DNA from 3 places in the Paenibacillus sp. FSL H3-0329 genome. Region 3 is predicted to be linked to each of the others. Evidence: predicted binding sites of a transcription regulator. Region 3 holds the regulator's gene; each other region holds the start of a gene.
What was found. The regulator Rex, encoded in region 3, represses fermentation and respiration genes when NADH is low (regulators of the CRP and FNR family bind a similar motif). The targets are predictions, from matches to a motif close to TTGTGAAATATTTCACAA.
Positions count from the first base shown of each region.

Region 1: the regulator Rex is predicted to act here: its motif matches at 3,240-3,257, upstream of nadA (quinolinate synthase NadA).
Region 2: the regulator Rex is predicted to act here: its motif matches at 2,337-2,354, upstream of NSQ66_RS28675 (formate/nitrite transporter family protein).

Region 1 covers NZ_CP150150.1:71,592-77,806, forward strand. Annotated here, with positions in the region: gene tilS (tRNA lysidine(34) synthetase TilS) at 1-318, shown strand, start outside; gene hpt (hypoxanthine phosphoribosyltransferase) at 365-904, shown strand; gene ftsH (ATP-dependent zinc metalloprotease FtsH) at 1,014-3,068, shown strand; gene nadA (quinolinate synthase NadA) at 3,328-4,266, shown strand; gene nadB (L-aspartate oxidase) at 4,306-5,922, shown strand; gene nadC (carboxylating nicotinate-nucleotide diphosphorylase) at 5,912-6,215, shown strand, end outside.
Region 2 covers NZ_CP150150.1:6,484,721-6,490,935, reverse strand. Annotated here, with positions in the region: gene NSQ66_RS28680 (FAD-dependent oxidoreductase) at 1-1,210, shown strand, start outside; gene NSQ66_RS28675 (formate/nitrite transporter family protein) at 2,458-3,285, shown strand; gene NSQ66_RS28670 (MFS transporter) at 3,746-4,966, shown strand; gene NSQ66_RS28665 (GNAT family N-acetyltransferase) at 5,035-5,565, shown strand; gene NSQ66_RS28660 (MOSC domain-containing protein) at 5,546-6,190, shown strand.
Region 3 covers NZ_CP150150.1:4,559,610-4,565,824, reverse strand. Annotated here, with positions in the region: gene dinG (ATP-dependent DNA helicase DinG) at 1-1,665, shown strand, start outside; gene NSQ66_RS20160 (redox-sensing transcriptional repressor Rex) at 1,796-2,449, shown strand; gene NSQ66_RS20155 (amidohydrolase) at 2,436-3,737, shown strand; gene NSQ66_RS20150 (DUF5590 domain-containing protein) at 3,910-4,428, shown strand; gene NSQ66_RS20145 (hypothetical protein) at 4,839-5,381, shown strand; gene NSQ66_RS20140 (AAA family ATPase) at 5,374-6,215, shown strand, end outside.

The DNA.
Region 1 (6,215 bases), 2.4 Mb from region 3:
CAGGGGGAGGATTATGGGAAGATGTCGGCTTGGTTTGACCGTGATGAACTGGTCTTTCCACTGACGATACGATCCCGATTGCCTGGAGATACCATAAGGATCATGGGATTAAACGGAAGCAAAAAGGTAAAAGATATTTATATTGATGATAAAATACCTGCTTCCGAACGGTCATTGATTCCCCTCGTTTGTGATGGTTTGGGCAATATCGTCTGGATTCCGGGCGTAAGACGCTCGATGCATGCCGCAGTAGGGCGGCACACGACCTCCGTACTTCTATTGTCTCTGGCAGAGCTGGATGACCGCGAAGAAACGTAATGGTCGAAGTAAGTCTTTCATAGTATAACTTAGGAGGTTTCGCAAGTTGCAAAACGATATTCAAGAAGTATTGATCACCGAAGAGGAACTTCAGCAGAAAATTAAGGAGCTCGGTCGAACACTGAGCGAAGAATACGCAGGTCGTACCCCTTTAGTCATTTGTGTACTAAAAGGTGCGTTTATATTTATGGCAGATTTGGTTAAAGCCATTACAGTACCTGTTGAGATGGATTTCATGGCAGTGTCCAGCTATGGAGCATCCACCAAGTCCTCTGGAGTAGTCAAAATTATTAAGGATTTGGATGTATCGGTAGAAGGCCGCGATATCTTGATCGTTGAAGATATTATTGACAGTGGTCTTACACTCAGCTATTTAATTGAGTTGCTCCGCAACCGGAATGCTGCTACTATCTCTGTGGTTACCTTGTTTGATAAACCATCAGGCCGCACTGTTAATCTTGAAGCCAGCTACACAGGCTTCGTGTTACCTGACGAATTTGTAGTAGGCTACGGATTGGATTATGCCGAGCGGTATCGGAACCTCCCATATGTTGGAGTACTGAAACCTGAGATTTATTCCAATTGAACTAAGGACTGCCTCGATCATACGGATCGGATACCCACAACTTCCTTTATTTGAGGTGTCCCAAGAGGCTATGGTACAATAACTTGAGTGTTGTGAGAGGAGGTAGGGGATGAATCGGTTCATCCGGAATTCTGGTTTTTATTTGATTTTATTTTTAGTCGTGGTGGGTATTGTCCAGTTTGTGAGCAATGGAAATGAAGCCGCCGATTTCCCTAGATACGACGAGTTACGGCAGGAGATCAAGAACAACAATGTGAAGGATTTGACGGTTCAGTTTGAGGGTAATGCCTTTCTGGTCACAGGCGAGTATAGAGAGCTGCCTGCCGATACTAAATCGAAAAGCTTCTCCACATATATTCCTCCTACAGATGCCGCTATCAATGAACTGATTCAAGCCAGTGATGTTAATGGGATTGAATTAACTCAGAAGAAAATGGAAGGTACCAGCATTTGGCTGACATTCCTTTCTTCAATTATCCCACTGGTAATTATGTTCATCTTGTTCTTCTTCCTGTTTAATCAGGCGCAAGGTGGCGGCGGTAAAGTCATGAATTTCGGCAAGAGCAAGGCTCGGTTATATAATGAAGAGAAGAAGAAAATCAGCTTTGAGGATGTTGCAGGGGCGGACGAAGAGAAGCAAGAGCTTGTCGAAGTCGTTGAGTTCCTGAAAGATCCACGCAAATTTGCAGCTGTCGGCGCACGTATTCCTAAGGGCGTATTGCTTGTAGGTCCTCCGGGAACAGGTAAAACATTGCTTGCCCGTGCGGTAGCAGGTGAAGCTGGCGTTCCTTTCTTTAGTATTTCCGGTTCTGACTTTGTGGAAATGTTCGTGGGTGTCGGTGCTTCTCGGGTACGTGATTTGTTCGAGAATGCTAAGAAGAATGCTCCATGTATTATCTTCATTGATGAAATTGATGCTGTGGGTCGTCAGCGTGGTGCCGGTCTTGGTGGCGGACATGACGAGCGTGAGCAGACGCTTAACCAATTGCTGGTTGAGATGGATGGATTCGGTGGTAACGAAGGCATTATTATTGTAGCGGCGACTAACCGCGCTGATATACTTGATCCGGCATTGCTTCGTCCAGGACGTTTTGACCGTCAAATTACGGTTGACCGTCCTGATGTGAAAGGCCGTGAAGCTGTACTTAAGGTGCACGCTCGTAACAAACCGCTTACGAAAGATGTAAGACTGGATGTTGTTGCTAAACGCACAACCGGATTCACAGGTGCTGATTTGGAGAATCTGCTGAATGAGGCAGCTTTGCTAGCTGCACGCCGTAACCGTAAAGATATTTCCATGATTGAAGTGGATGAAGCTATTGACCGTGTTATCGTAGGTACTGAGAAACGCAGCCGTGTGATCAGTGACCGCGAGAAACGTATTGTAGCTTATCATGAAGCAGGCCATACTATTGCTGGTTACTTCCTTGAGCACGCCGATATGGTGCATAAAGTTACTATTATCCCACGCGGACGTGCAGGCGGATACGTTATTATGCTTCCGAAGGAAGATCGGATGATCGTTACCAAGCAGGAGCTTTTAGATAAGGTTACTGGATTACTTGGTGGACGTGTTGCCGAAGAATTGTTTATTGGTGAGATCGGTACGGGTGCATACAGTGACTTCCAACAGGCTACGCGCATCGTGCGTGCCATGATTATGGAGTACGGTATGAGCGATAAGCTTGGACCTATGCAGTTCGGATCTTCTCAAGGTCAAGTATTCTTAGGTCGTGATATTGGGCATGAACAGAATTACAGTGACTCCATTGCTTATGAGATTGATCAGGAAATGCAGAACTTTATTACTTCGAGTTACGAACGTTGTAAAGATCTGTTGATCAAACACTCCAAAGAAATGCACTTGATTGCCAATACATTACTTGAGAAAGAAACACTTGAGCTTGATCAGATCACACAACTGATTGAACAAGGATTCCTTTCCGAGGATGGTAAACCAGAGGGTGGCGAAGGTGTTGCCCATGAAGTTGGCGAGCCTGTCATCGACAATATCGGTGATGTGCGAGTTCGCATTCAAGGCAAGCCTGAGGACGAACAGTCCACACTTCCTGACTTATCAAAGGATATCCCGAATAACCCTGATTCTGAGGGTAATGACGGTTCCGATGATGACAACAAAGGTGGGGGCACTAGCCTTACCTAATTGGGTCCACCATTCATATGATGTAAATTTATCCGGAGAACGTAACTGTTCTCCGGATTTTTTATTTTAATTTTTAAGGGATTCTATGCCTTAAAGCCTGTCCAGTTACATTGACAGGGGCTGGAACGTTGTGTACATTAGTGATTAATATTACTTACTATTTATATCAGCATGTTCATTTTTTCACCATGATGGCGCATGCCATTTGATAACATCATGTCGGCGAAAAGCCGCGAGGATTTAAGGGGGAGAACAATCGGTGGAAGCTCTGGCGCTTGAGCGCAAGCAGGAACAGAATCGAGAACTTCGTATACGTCTTGAACAGCTTAAAAAGGAACGAAACGCAATCATTTTAGCTCATTATTATCAGCGTGATGAAATTCAGGAGGTTGCCGATTTCCGGGGCGACTCTTTTTTACTCGCTCAGAAGGCTGCAGAGACAGATGCGGAAGTTATTGTATTCTGCGGTGTTCATTTCATGGGGGAAAGTGCAAAAATTCTAGCCCCGAACAAAACCGTCCTTATTCCTGATGAACGTGCAGGCTGTCCAATGGCAGATATGGTCAATGTAGACGGTTTGCGTAAGCTTAAAGCTCAACATCCAAATGCTAAAGTAGTCACTTATATCAACTCGTCTGCCGAGATTAAAGCAGAAACCGATATTTGTTGTACCTCAGCTAATGCTGTGAAAGTAATCGAATCCCTTGATGCTGAAGAGATTATTTGGGTCCCAGATAAGAATCTTGGTCAATATGTACAAGATCAGACGGGCAAGAAGCTGATTATTTGGGAAGGCTATTGCAACACTCACGACATGTTGACCGTCAAAGATGTAGTAGAAATGAGAGCAAAATATCCAGATGCGGAATTTGTAGTTCATCCAGAGTGTCGTCCTGAAGTAGTGGCCATGGGTGACTATGTAGGCAGCACTACATCAATTCTGGAGTATTGCCGGAAATCGGATCGTAAGCAATTTATCGTTGGAACGGAAGATGGTACCGGATATCAGCTTCGTAAGGATAGTCCAGATAAAGAATTCCATTTTGCTACCAAATTTCTTGTTTGTCCTAATATGAAAGTTAATAATCTAAAAAAACTGGTGAAATGCCTGGAGACGATGAAGCCACAAATCTATGTACCGCCTGCTGTCGCCGACAAAGCCAGAACATCCCTAGAGCGCATGCTACAAGTCCGGTAGCATGCGCTACTCTTTCGTTGAAACAGGTGAAAAGCGGTCATGATTCCACAATATTTGGTTGATTTTGATCTTCGGGATATTCCTACGGTAAAGACAGATTGTATTGTTATTGGTTCAGGGATTGCCGGATTATTCACGGCTATTAAAGCCAGTGAAGATCGGCGTGTCATAATGATCACAAAGAAATCAGTAATGGAAAGTAATACTCGCTATGCACAGGGGGGGATCGCAGCTGTTATAGCTGAGGATGATTCCCCTGCTTACCACCGGCAGGATACCTTAATGGCCGGAGCAGGTCTTTGCTCCTCAACAGCTGTCGATGCACTTGTTAATGAAGGGCCGGAAGGCGTTCATGAGTTAATTCGCTTAGGAACTCTGTTTGATAAGGAAGATGGGGTACTGGCTTTGACTCAGGAAGGAGCGCACAGCCACCGCCGTATTTTGCATGCTAATGGGGATGCTACCGGTTATGAGATTGTTCGTGCATTGGCGGAACAGGTAGCGGAACATGAGAATATTGAGGTCTGGGATGATCATTATGTTATCGATCTCATCACTGAAGGTGGCGAATGTGTAGGCGCATTATTGCAGCGGCCCGGTGGTGGACGGTTGTTCCTGCAAGGGGATGCGACCATTTTGTGCTCTGGTGGAGCAGGACAATTATATCGATACACTACCAACCCTGAGGTAGCTACAGGAGATGGTGTAGCGATCGCCTATCGCGCTGGTGCTCATATACGAGATATGGAATTTATTCAATTTCATCCTACAGCACTTAGTTACCCAGGAGCTCCTAGATTTTTAATCTCCGAAGCTGTGCGTGGGGAAGGAGCAGTCTTGCGCAATATTAATGGAGAGCGGTTCATGGAGCGTTATCATAACCTGCTTGAACTAGCCCCGCGGGATATTGTAGCGCGAGCTATTGTAAGTGAAATGGAACTTACTAAATCAACGTTCGTTTATTTGGATATTACACATGAATCTCCAGAGATGGTGAAGCATCGGTTTCCCACAATATATGAGACATGTATGGGCTATGGACTGGATATTACAAGTGATTGGATTCCAGTGGCTCCTGCTGCGCATTATATGATGGGGGGGATTAAGACCGATCTGAATGGAGAGAGTACCGTCCCGCGTCTGTTTGCTTGCGGAGAGGTTTCCTCCACAGGCCTGCATGGCGCTAACCGTTTAGCTAGTAATTCTTTATCTGAGGCCATTGTATTTGGACAGCGTATTATTGATCGGATTCATGAGCTTTCCCCGCTGGACCGTGATGTTTTATCGGTTATCAGTAACGAGGGCCGTGTAGATTCGCCAACTCAAGCTATTGTGGAACGTCGTTTGAAGCTACAGAAGGTAATGGTTCGATATGCCGGACTACGTCGTAACGAAGAGATGTTACTTAAAGGATTAGATGAATTAAAACGACAGCTGCCAATCTTTGGATCAGCTTTGTCCAAACGTGAGGAATATGAATTTGCTAATATGCTGACCTGCTGTTTGCTTGTGACAGAGTCTGCTCTGGCACGGGAGGAGAGCCGTGGGGCGCATTACCGTGAGGATTATCCGCAGCGGGATGATGATCAGTGGCGTAAGCACCTGCTTCAAATTCGCGAACTGGGAATAGTGGAGGAATTAAGCGATGATGTTTAATGGTTACAATGAAGAGCTAGTACAATCCATCAAGGCTTGGTTGCGGGAAGATGTTGGTTCCGGAGATGTAACCACGCAGATGACGATTCCAGTGGGCCATGAGTCCAAAGGGATTATTCATGCCAAGGAAGACGGGATAATTTGTGGCATCCCAATTGCAGAGCTGGTCTTTGAAATTGTGGATCCGGCGCTTAGTTTTACAGCCCTTGTCGAGGAAGGTCAAGCTGTAACCAAAGGGACTGTAATTATTGAGGTTGAGGGCAGCACACATGCGATTCTAACAGGTGAGCGGC
Region 2 (6,215 bases), 1.9 Mb from region 3:
TAAAGACCCAGAGGGGCTATTCTATTCTTCACCAGAAAAGCTTGCAGAGCTTGGCGTAAAGACCAATATGCGTCATGAAGTAACTGCAGTGGATACGAAGTCCAAAACATTGCGTGTACGCAATCTGGAGACAGGCCACGAGTTCGCTGACACCTACGATAAGCTGATTATGACTACAGGTTCATGGCCGATTGTGCCGAAGCTTGAAGGATTTGAACTCGAGGGGATTTTACTTTCCAAGAACTATGATCATTCCAACACTATTATAGAAAAAGCTAAACAAGCGAATAAAATCACCGTCGTCGGCGCTGGATATATCGGCGTTGAACTGGTGGAAGCTTTTCAAATGAATGGGAAGCAAGTTACGCTAATTGATGGTGAAGATCGCATTCTGAGTAAATATCTGGATCAAGAATTTACTGCACCGATCGAACAATCTTTTCAGGATCATGGGATTAAATTGGCACTGAATGAGAAGGTCAGCTCTTTTGCGGGCAAAGATGGTAAGGTAACAAAGGTCATTACAAGCAAAGGAGAGCATGAAACAGATCTGGTCATTCTCTGCATTGGTTTCCGTCCTAATACTGAACTCTTAAAAGGTCAAGTCGATATGCTGCCTAATGGTGCCATTGTGGTCAATAACTATATGCAGACTAGCTGCCCAGATGTATATGCCGCGGGCGACAGCTGTGCGATTCACTACAACCCTACAGGCAAACACGCCTATATCCCACTGGCAACCAATGCTGTGCGGATGGGAACCTTAGTTGCACGCAACTTGGTAACAGAGACCATTCCTTATATGGGTACACAAGGGACTTCGGGCATTAAGATTTATGAAGATAATATCGCTGCAACAGGGCTTACTGAAGAAGGAGCTAAGGCTGAAGGAATGGACGTGGAAACCGCCATGATTATTGATAACTACCGTCCAGAATTTATGCCCACCTTTGAGCAGGTTCAGTTAAAAGTAGTGTTTGATCGCGCCACACGCCGTATTCTCGGGGCTCAAATTATGTCCAAGATGGATCTGACGCAATCGATCAACACAGTGTCTGTATGTATTCAAAATCAAATGACAATCGACCAACTAGCCTTTATCGATTTCTTCTTCCAACCGCATTACAACAAACCTTGGAACTTCCTGAATACAGTGGGTCTTCAAGCGCTGCCGACAACAGTACCAAGCAAAGAGGCTGTAACATTTTAAAAAGAAACGATTGTTTCTGAGTGATTTATCGACGAAAAAGATAACCTTATAAAGCTAGAAAAGCAGCGATTCTCCTGTAACGGGAGGGTTGCTGCTTTTTTTGTTAGGTGCAGAATGATTAGCTGCATAGGTAGGTAGAATCCAATGGCTTCGGCGATGGTAGCGAGCCAAATGTGCTCGAAAGTTACAGTTAAGGTCATTTGAGTCCGATGTCCGATAGCAAGCCAAATGTGCTCAAAAGTTACGTATAAGGTCATCTGAGTCCGATCGTGCTGAATCACCGCCCTCCTTAGAAGTTTTCAGACTCAGAAGCCGCTATATAGCAAATAATCGCTGTTTGAGTATGATTTCGGACTCCAATGCAGCTATTGCATAAAATGAGGTACAACTAGTGTGTTTTTGGTGGCAATAGCGACTATGGGGTCCGATGGCAAGTCAAATGTGCTCGAAAGTTACGAATAAGGTCATCTGAGTCCGATCGTGCTGAGTCAACGCCCACCGCAGAAGCTATCGGACCCAGAAGCCGCTATTTGGTAATTAATCGCCTATTAAGCGTGATTTCGGACTCCAATGCAGCTATTACATAGAATGAGGTACAGCTAGTGTGTTTTTGGTGGCAATAGCGACTATGGGGTTCGATAGCGAGCCAAATGTGCTCAAATGCTACCAATAGGGTCATCTGAGTCCGATGTCCGATAGTAAGCCAAATGTGTTCAGAAGCTACGGTTAGGGTCATCTGAGTCCGATCGTGCTGAGTCAACGCCCACCGCAGAAGCTTTCGGACTCAGAAGCCGCTATTTAGCAATTAATCGCTTTTTGAGTGTGATTTCGGACTCCAATGCAGCTATTACATAAAATGAGGTGCAACTATTGTGTTTTTGGTGGCAATAGCGACTATGGGGTCCGATAGCGAGCCAAATGTGCTCAAATGCTACGAATAGGGTCAACTGAGTCCGATGTCCGATAGCGAGGTATAGCTACAGTGAGATATAGCTGCATATAAGGACAACTGTGTCCGATAGCTGCTGCGTACGCTCAAATGTAATCCAACGAAACAAGATATGCTGGCTTAGTCGGTCATACATAAACTTCTATTTGTGCACAGGTCGCAGTAAATTTGACATGTCAGTGAAAACTTTCACTTAGTTTTCTCAAAGTGATAATTATCACGTTAATGTGTTTTACGACACGCTACAATGGTCATAAAGGAACAAATTTGAAGTAAATAGATGAAGGAGATAGGAACCATGGCTTATAGCAAACCGCAGCAAATTGCCGAAGTAACTGTAGAGAACGGCATAAAAAAAGCTCATAATCCGCTAAGTACCGTACTTATTCTGGGCTTTTTGGGAGGAGCGTTTATTGCGCTCGGGTTTTTATTGGATATTCGCGTCATTGCTGGCGCACCACAGGAATGGGGTTCCATTGCTAACTTTATCGGGGCAGCAGTCTTCCCCGTTGGGCTGATCATGGTACTCCTTGCGGGTGGAGAACTGCTGACAGGGAATATGATGGCCGTGCCGCTCGCTTTTATGGCTAAGAAGATTTCTTTTTGGGAAGTTGTGAAGAATCTTTTGCTCATTACGATTAGTAATCTGGCAGGGGCATTATTTGTAGCTTATTTCTTCGGTCATGTGGTGGGTTTAACTTCAGAGGGTGTGTATTTAGAGAAATTGGTGGATATGGCTGGTCATAAAATCGATGCAGAATTCTTTCCGGCATTTGTTTCGGGTATCGGCTGTAACTGGCTCGTTGCGCTGGCAGTGTGGCTCTCCTATGGAGCAGATAACTTCAGCGGCAAAATCCTTGGTATTTGGTTCCCAACGATGGCCTTTGTTGCGATCGGATTCCAGCACGTTGTAGCTAACATGTTCCTAATTCCAGCAGCTATTTTTGAAGGTTACTATTCATGGGGGCAATACTTCACTAACTTTGTTCCCGTCTGGCTCGGCAATCTAACGGGTGGAGCAATATTTGTCGCAGCTGCCTATTGGATGGCATACTTGCGTAAAGCACCTACGGCTATTCAATCCGTAGATAGCATGTCCGGCAGCAGTGTCAAAAAACACGCTTAAGCTCGTCTTATAGAGCACTCCATAGAACATTCAAGGTCTGCCTTATTGGTGGCGTTAATGTTTTAGGGGTGCTTTTTGTTATGTAGACACAAAAAAATCCGCCGTGATATATCCGCGCTCGGGGGAACGAAATCGGATCACGGCGAATTTTGAAGGGGGAGTGTTTCTAGGCTCTATTACCCCGTCTTTCTAAAAGCGAATCAGTTTCTTCTTGTTTAGTTTGCTTTACGGACGACAGCCACGGCTTTAAAATAAGAATAGATATTAGAGCTAGGAAGGGCTGCGGACGTGAACCCCAAGGGAGACGGGATAATTCATGCGATATGTGCGTTTTATTCTCTAGATTTCATGCGTACTTTATCGCGATAAAACGTCAATGTGTATGCTTGCTCATAACCCTGTTTTGGGATAATACTGGATGAATTAATGACACATATATAACAGGGGATGTACACTACTTATGAAGTTTTTACAGGCATATCCAAAAGAAGTGAAAATATTTCTAATTGCCAGCCTAATTAATGCAACAGGTAGTGCGCTGATGTGGCCGCTCGTTACGATGTATGTATTTGATGAGCTTGGACGCAGCATGTCAGATGCTGGACTGGTGATTCTTATTCAATCGGTTGGTGGGATCGTGGGTCAACTACTCGGGGGCTCACTCTATCATAAGGTAGGCGTTAACCGGCTGATTGTCGGAGCGCTCGCCATGAATGCTTTGGCACTGTTCACCTTGCCGGCAGCTAGTAACAACTGGACGTTATTTATGGTTGCAATGGGACTGGTAGGATTATTTAATTCCTTATCATTACCTGCCATTCAGGCATTTATCGGCTTTCGTTTCACGAAGCAGCGTGGTGAGCTGTTTAATGTTATTTATGTCGCCAATAATATTGGTGTAGCACTGGGTACGGCATTAAGTGGTTTTTTGGCCGATATTTCCTATATGCTAAGCTTTGTAATGAATGGTGTAACTTCGGCGGTATTTGCGGGTTTCTTTTTTATATATCTGAAGAAAATCGGTGGAGAACCTGCGCATGAGGTAATGGGGCATCAGAAGAATGAACCAGAGAAACAATCCACGTGGAAGCTAATGGGGCATACTCGTATTTATCTTTATATGGGGATCGGTTCTTTGTTCCTGCTTCTCGGTAACTCTATCTGGAATACAGGGGTATCTCCGTTCATTATTTCAGAGGGCTGGCCTAAGAAAACTTATGGTTTTCTCTGGACACTGAACGGTATTTTGATTTTTGCAGCTCAGCCATTGGTAACAATGATTAAGCGCTGGTTCGCGTCTACCTCAACGGCGCAAATGACTGCAAGTGCCCTGTTTTATTTGGGTGGCTATGCGTTTCTTTTGTGGATGCCTAATTATCCTGGCTTAGTGCTCGGAATGGTGCTTGCTACACTGGGAGAAATGCTGATTTCTCCAGCGATGCCATCCTTTATCTCGGATCATGCGGGGCGCAGCGCACCATTTTATTTGGGACTAAGCGGAGGGATTGGTGCAGTCGGGAGAGTCATTGGCCCTTACTTCATGGGCAGACTGTATGATAGCGGTGGTTTGGCACCAACAGCCTGGCTGGCCTGTGCGATGGCGCTGCTGTCTGTAGGATTTTTCGTCATCCATTCTTTAGTCAATCGTAAAGGCCATTCGTTAGAGCGGTCCGTAAGATAACTATACACAGTGGATTCCAACATCTGCTGTGAATTCTATAGAGGTGCAAGGCAAGGGGTGTACATCTTATGAAACAAATCAACAAGGCAAGGTTAACTATTAGACCATCAGAGATTAAAGACGTGCGAGAACTGATTGATCTGGACCATCTGATTTGGACAGAGGACACTAGCCCGGGACCTATGTTGTGGCGCTCACAAGAGGATTTCTTGCTGAATGCTCCTCCGGGCTCTCAGCTCGTAGCGCTGCAAGATGACAAGCTATGCGGATATGTCGGGTTTGGCTGCCCTAGTAGAATGGAGAGCAACCGGCATGTGTGCGAGGTTAATATTGCTGTTCATCCGAACTATCAACGTTTAGGCATCGGCCGGCAGCTCATGGAAGCCATTAAGGAACATGCTGCGGCGCATGCTATTCGTAAGCTTCGCCTGCGTGTATTATCCTGTAATGAATCAGCGATTTCTTTTTACCGGAAATGCGGTTTTGTGGAAGAGGGACGTCTGCGGGAGGAGTTTTATCTTGGCGGCCGTTATGTGGATGAGATATTTATGAGCTGTATGCTGACAGGAGGAAATGGATATGGAGATCGTCTCGCTTAATGTCGGTCGGCCGGTGACGGTGGATTATCGGGGAAAACCTTTGGAGACCGGAATTTATAAAACGCCTGTAGAAGGATCGGTTCGGCTGCATACCAATGGATTTGTTGGAGATGGTCAGGCAGATCTTAAACATCATGGAGGTCCTGACAAGGCGGTGTGCGCCTATCCCATTGAGCACTATCCTTATTGGGAACAGCAGCTGGGAAAGAAACTGGAGTACTCGGCTTTCGGAGAAAATATCACCACAACGGGTCTGCTGGAGACAGAGGTGTGTATTGGCGATGTATATGAAATAGGCACCACTTTGCTTCAGGTTAGCCAGCCAAGATATCCTTGCTTCAAAATCTCACAAAAGCATGGACCCGCAGATCTTCCGGCTCAAGTTCTGGATACAAGGTATAGCGGATTTTACTTGCGTGTACTTCGTGAAGGAATGATTTCAACCGGCGATGCAATTGTCAAAAAAGAAAACGGAGACAGCAATGCTTCCGTGGCGCATGTACTGCATTTAATGCAGGTTGGGCTGCAAGAGGAAGCTGCTCTGGCAGAGCTTGTGGAGCTGGAAGCCCTCTCAGCCGTAGTACGGAACAAGTTTCGAAAACAGCTGGGTATGCCAGAGATCTAATCTTGGTCTGCTCAATAAAATAAAC
Region 3 (6,215 bases):
GGCCGGGGCGGTGATTTCTGGGAGACGGTGGCAAGCGATACCGATTCCTGTCTGGGCCGTTCCTGTCCTTGGTTCCGCAAATGCTATTATCATAGGGCCAAGCATGAAGCTGGGATTGCTGACGTGGTCATTACGAACCACTCCAAGCTATTCGCAGATGTTAAAGCTGGGCACCAGCTGCTTCCAGCTTACGAGCATCTTGTAATTGATGAAGCACATCATTTAGAAGATGTGGCTGGTAAACATCTTGGCATGCATATGAAGCATTTCACTGTGGCACACACGTTATCGCGACTGTATAAAGATAGCCGAAACGGACAGCTTCCTGCTCTGCGCCAGATCTTACAGTCGTCAGGCAGTGAAGAGGCTTCAGAATGGAGCGGAGTCATCGATCGGATCTACCCGGATCTGCTTACTGTCAAAGAAACCTGGGATGCACTCAGCGACAAGCTGTTCAGCCTTTTGCCGGAACGCAGTGATGCGGCAGCAGGGGAAGCGGGACAACTGGTTATGCGTTTGCTTCCCGCCCGTAAGCCGAAGGATTGGGATGAATTAGTTGCGCTTGAGAACACTATGAATCTGACGTTAAGCGACATCATCCGTAAGGGTGATAAAATGCTTAATGAGATGCGTGACCAGGAAAGCCAATCCTCAGCAGACAGTCTTGTTACTGATATTAGCGGTTTATTTAAGGATTTGGCTTCCATACGTGAGCAAGTAAGATTCTTTATGGGGCTGAATGACGATAATGTAGTATATTGGCTGGAGGCAAATGGAAATTACCGCAGCAAATCACTGCAGATGTATGCCGTCCCTGTGGATGTTAGCAGCCAGCTTAAAGAGTTGTTCTTCGATAAGAAAAAAAGCATCGTGCTTACCTCGGCGACGCTGTCTGTAGATAAATCTTTTCAGTTTATGATTGATAATCTCGGACTTAACGAAGCTGCGGAAGAGGGACGTCTAATGACCTCACTCCTTCCATCTCCCTTTAAGTATCGCGAGCAGGCGCTGCTAGTTATACCGCGTGATTTTCCTAGTGTGAAGGGCAGTGTGGGCGATGCTCGATTTGTCGATACACTCGTACAGTCGTTAGCAGAAGCTGCCAAAACAACACGTGGGCGGATGCTGGTTCTGTTTACTTCTTATAAAATGCTGCGTCAGGTATATGATCCGCTTAAAGAGGCTTTGGCCTCACAAGAGATTACGGTGCTTGGTCAAGGCGTGGAAGGTGGCAGCCGGAGCAAGCTGATCCGCCGCTTTCAGGACAGTGCAGCATCCGTTCTGCTGGGGACGAGCAGCTTCTGGGAAGGTGTAGATATTCCAGGTGAAGCACTGACTTGCCTGGCCATCGTGAGACTTCCGTTTCAACCACCGAATCACCCGTTGGCGGAAGCGAAGTCGGAGTTATTGCAGGCCCAGAAGAAGAATCCGTTCATGAAATTATCTGTTCCTCAAGCGGTTATTCGTTTTAAGCAGGGATTCGGAAGACTGGTTCGCACGGCGCAGGATCGCGGAATAGTTATTGTTTATGATACAAGGGTTATTGAATCTCATTACGGGAAGTATTTCCTTTATTCATTGCCTGGTCCCAAAATGGAGCATATGCTGACTGATCAAATGGTCCCCCGCATAGCGGAATGGCTAGAGGATGGCGGCGCTTCTTAAAATGCTCGTCTTCAGTTTAGCTCCTCCTTATCCTTAAGGGCGGTAAGTTACAGTACCGCCCTTAATAAGGAGAGGTATACGTTTGAATATGGATTTTCACAAGAACATTACTATTTTTAGGAGGAAAAATATGAAATCGGATAAAATATCAGAAGCCGTTGTTCGCAGACTACCTGTGTATTTGCGTTTTTTGAATGATCTCCAGAATCGCGAAATATTAACAGTTTCCTCTCAGGAACTTGGACAAAAGCTTGATCTTAATCCCGCACAGATTCGTAAGGATTTAGCGTATTTTGGTGACTTCGGCAGAAAAGGTATCGGCTATGATGTAACGTATCTTATTGAGAAAATCCGTCATATTCTGAAGCTGGATCAACAGCTTAATGTAGCTTTAGTAGGGGCAGGTAATCTCGGACATGCCTTGTCTAATTACAATGCATATCTCAAAGATACTATGAAAATCACGGCTATATTTGATTCGTACGCTCCTAAGGTTGGACGTAAGATCAACTCCCTTACTGTGCAACCAATGGATGAACTAGGCAGCACGATTCGTGAGCAAGGTATTCGCATTGCCATTATTACCGTACCTGATTCAGAAGCTCAAAATGTAGCAGATATTCTCATTTCTTCTGGGATTGAAGCGATTTTGAACTTTGCCCCTGTGATTCTGAAGACACCACCGAATATCCGGGTGCATGCAGCTGATTTTACAACTGATCTGCAAAGTCTTGCTTATTACTTGCGGGATGGAAAGGAAGAAAGCGAACATGAACAGCAATAAAACGATAATTAAGGGCGGGTATTTTCTGACTCCGGGAACGGATGAGCCGGTTCTGAGTGGATATATGACTATTGAAGATGATTTAATCACTTACATAGGAAAAGAAGAGCCTCAGATGGAAGCTGGAGTGCAAGTGGTTGATGGCAGTCGTCTGCTGTTCATGCCTGGACTTGTAAACACACATGGTCATGCGGCGATGTCTTTGCTGCGTGGATATGGAGATGATTTAGCGCTACAAGTGTGGCTTCAGGAGAAAATGTGGCCGATGGAGGAAAAGTTCACCGGTGATGATGTATACTGGGGAACCTCCTTATCTGTATTGGAAATGCTGAAGGGTGGAACTACGACCTTCCTCGATATGTATGATCATATGGACCGAGTAGCTGAGGTAGCTGAGTTATCAGGTATCCGTTCCGTATTGATGCGTGGTGTGATCGGGTTATGTCCAGAGGATGTACAGAATCACAAGCTTGCGGAAGCGATTTCTTTTGCCCGTAACTGGCATGGAAAGGCGGACGGTAGAATTACTACTATGATCTCGCCGCACGCCCCTTATACTTGCCCTCCGGACTTCCTGGTTAAGTTCGTGCAGGCAGCGCATGATCTGGATTTACCGATGCATACGCATATGTCCGAAACGAAACGTGAAGTGGAACAAAATGTGGCGGATTACGGGTTGCGTCCTGTAGCTCACTTAGAGAAGCTTGGAATGTTCACACGTCCCTCGATAGTTGCACATGGTGTTCATTTAAATGATGAAGAGATTGAGATCTTGGCTCGCCATAATGTGGGTGTCTCTCATAATCCGGGCAGTAATTTGAAGCTGGCTAGCGGAGTGGCTCGGGTTACTGATCTTCTAAAAGCTGGTGTGAAGGTGTCTCTTGGCACGGATGGCGCGGCCAGCAACAATAACTTGGATATGTTTGAAGAGATGCGGCTTGCAGCTCTCATTCATAAGGGTGTCAGCGGTGATCCAACGGCTGTTCCAGCTCCAGAAGCTCTACGTATGGCTACAGAATATGGCGCCCAGTCCATCTTTTTAAATAATGTAGGTAGACTTGCTGTTGGGATGAAAGCTGATTTCATTGCAATTGATATAGATCAGCCGCATTTGCTGCCACACACAGATCTGTTGTCTCATGCAGTTTACTCTGCTAGCGCTAAGGATGTTGAGCATGTGTGGGTGAATGGTAAACAGGTCATCAAGCATGGGCAATGCTTAACCCTGGATGAGGAAGCTATCCGGCGTAAAGCGCAAGAAGCCTTCGAAGGTTTATTGAAGCGTTAAGTCTGGATAATAACGAATAAATAATAGGCTGCGACTTTTTGCTTTTAGCAAAAGTTGCGGCCTTTTGTACATTTTAAAGGCTGGGAAAGCTAGAAAATTATGAAATTTTGGATAAACACGCGGGTGTGTTATATAATCAAAAAAGATATATTACTAGAAAGGGAGCTGTACCTTGAAGAAAAGGAAAAAATGGATCCTCCTGGGGTCAGTTCTGATTCTGCTCCTGGGGTTTGGACTTATCCAGTTCTATGCCTATATTATGAAAGATCAATGGAACGAGCAGGATATCGCCAAGGATGTTGCCAAAACCAGAGCGGGTCTAACAGAGGTAACCAAAGCACAAAAATCGGTTTGGGATGAAAATGCAGTGTACTGGGTTTTAACAGGAAAAAATGAAGCCGGGACTGCTCTTATGGTCTGGGTCCGCTTTACGGTAGATGGAAAATTTGCTGAAGGCGACGACGCAGTGTTTGCTGAGGAACTAAGTAAAGGAACCTCAGAAGCCCAAATACGCGGCATTATCAAAGCTGATCTTCCGGACATAACGATTGAACGCTTGCTGCCGGGAGTATATAACGGAGAGTATGCTTGGCAGCTTTTTTATAAACAGAGCGGTCGGTATTATTATCAATTTTATCGGTTTTCGGATGGGTCCCGAATGGGTGAAGGTTACAGTTTACCTAAAAGTTAAGCCGAACATAAGGAAATTAAGGGTGGCAATGTAAACAAGCGAACTTATTATAAGTTCGCTTGTTTACATTTATTTGATGTACAAAAGTGATATACTAAGTGATATACTGAATGGGTGGTTATCACCGAATATTCTCTTAAATTCACATACAAAAATAGGCCGATTGATTAAAAATCAAGGCCGATTTTGTCGAAAACGAGGAATATATTTGGTATTGATGGAAATATTTAAAAAATTAAATTTTAAATATATTCACATTTATTTTGAAATTAGTATATACACCTGTGATATACTACTACTTGTAATTAGAACAGCAATAAGAGACTTCAGTCTCTCTGATGAGCTCTCAAGTAGCTATAAATTATTATACTGAGCTTTATATTTTGTCATCTTTGAGAGGAGGACGTTTCTTGAAATTACGTCTTGTACCTGTGCTGATAACGTCTCTACTGTCGGCTACTCTATTGTTTGGTGGCTTCTTTTTGTATCGTCAGTTTGCAATGCAGGAACCACTTCAGAAGATTGTATCTCAATATGAGGGCGTCAATGATTCTCATATCAGTATTAACCGCAATGAGGTCACTTTGAAACTTGATCTCCAGCCAGGCACGAAATTACGTGAACTGGTTCAGTACGTCTCTAAAGAAGGAAAATCGATGATTGATGGACGTACACTGAAACTTGATGTAGAACAGAACTCCAGTGAACTGCTGGATGAATACTGGGATAAAGCGATGTTCTCTGTAGCTGAAGCCATGGAGAGCCGTAAATATACACTTATACCCACAGAACTTGATGGACTCAAAGCGCAATATCCGCAATATAAAAATGTGATAGCCTCAACAGAAATTGACGACAATAATGTCTATGTAAGCTTGAGTAATGGAAAAGAAAGCAAATTTATTATTTTGCCGCGCAAACCTGCGACATTGGGGGTATGGAATAATGCCTAAATACCTTAAAGAAATTCTAATCGGATTTGTTCCTGTCTTGTTTATTTTTATGGCTTTTCTAGGCATTAATATATTCCCGATCGTTATTGCTGCTGGGATGCTCACGGCTTTACTTATCATTGCTCATTTAAGAGGCGGACTTGCGGTAAATGCAGGTGCCGGGAAGAAACGCAAGAAGGATGGACCTTCAAAGCTTACTTTTGAAGAAATTGGCGGGCAAGACAATGCAAAGCAGGAGCTTCGTGAAGCGTTGGATTTTTTGATCCGGCATGAGGAAATCAGCAAATTCGGGATTCGGCCTTTGAAAGGGATTCTGCTTACAGGCCCTCCAGGAACAGGTAAGACCCTTATGGCTAGAGCAGCAGCACATTATACGAACTCTGTATTTGTGGCAGCATCAGGCAGTGAGTTTGTAGAAATGTACGTAGGTGTCGGTGCCGGCCGTATCCGCGATTTGTTTAAGGATGCCCGTACCCGCGCCCTTAAGGAAAACAAGCAAAGCGCTATTATTTTCATAGATGAAATTGACGTAATTGGCGGTAAGCGTGAAGGCGGACAGCAGCGAGAATATGATCAGACCTTGAATCAGCTGTTGACTGAGATGGACGGGATCTATAACAACGAAACGCCGCGCATTCTGCTGGTAGCAGCCACTAACCGTAAAGAAATGCTTGATTCAGCATTGCTGCGTCCTGGCCGGTTTGACCGTCATATTCAAGTGGACATGCCTGATAAAAAAGGCCGCAAATCGATTCTCGAATTGCATGCCAAAAATAAGCCACTTCATGCAAATGTGAACCTCGACAAAATTTCCGAAGAAGCCTATGGTTTTTC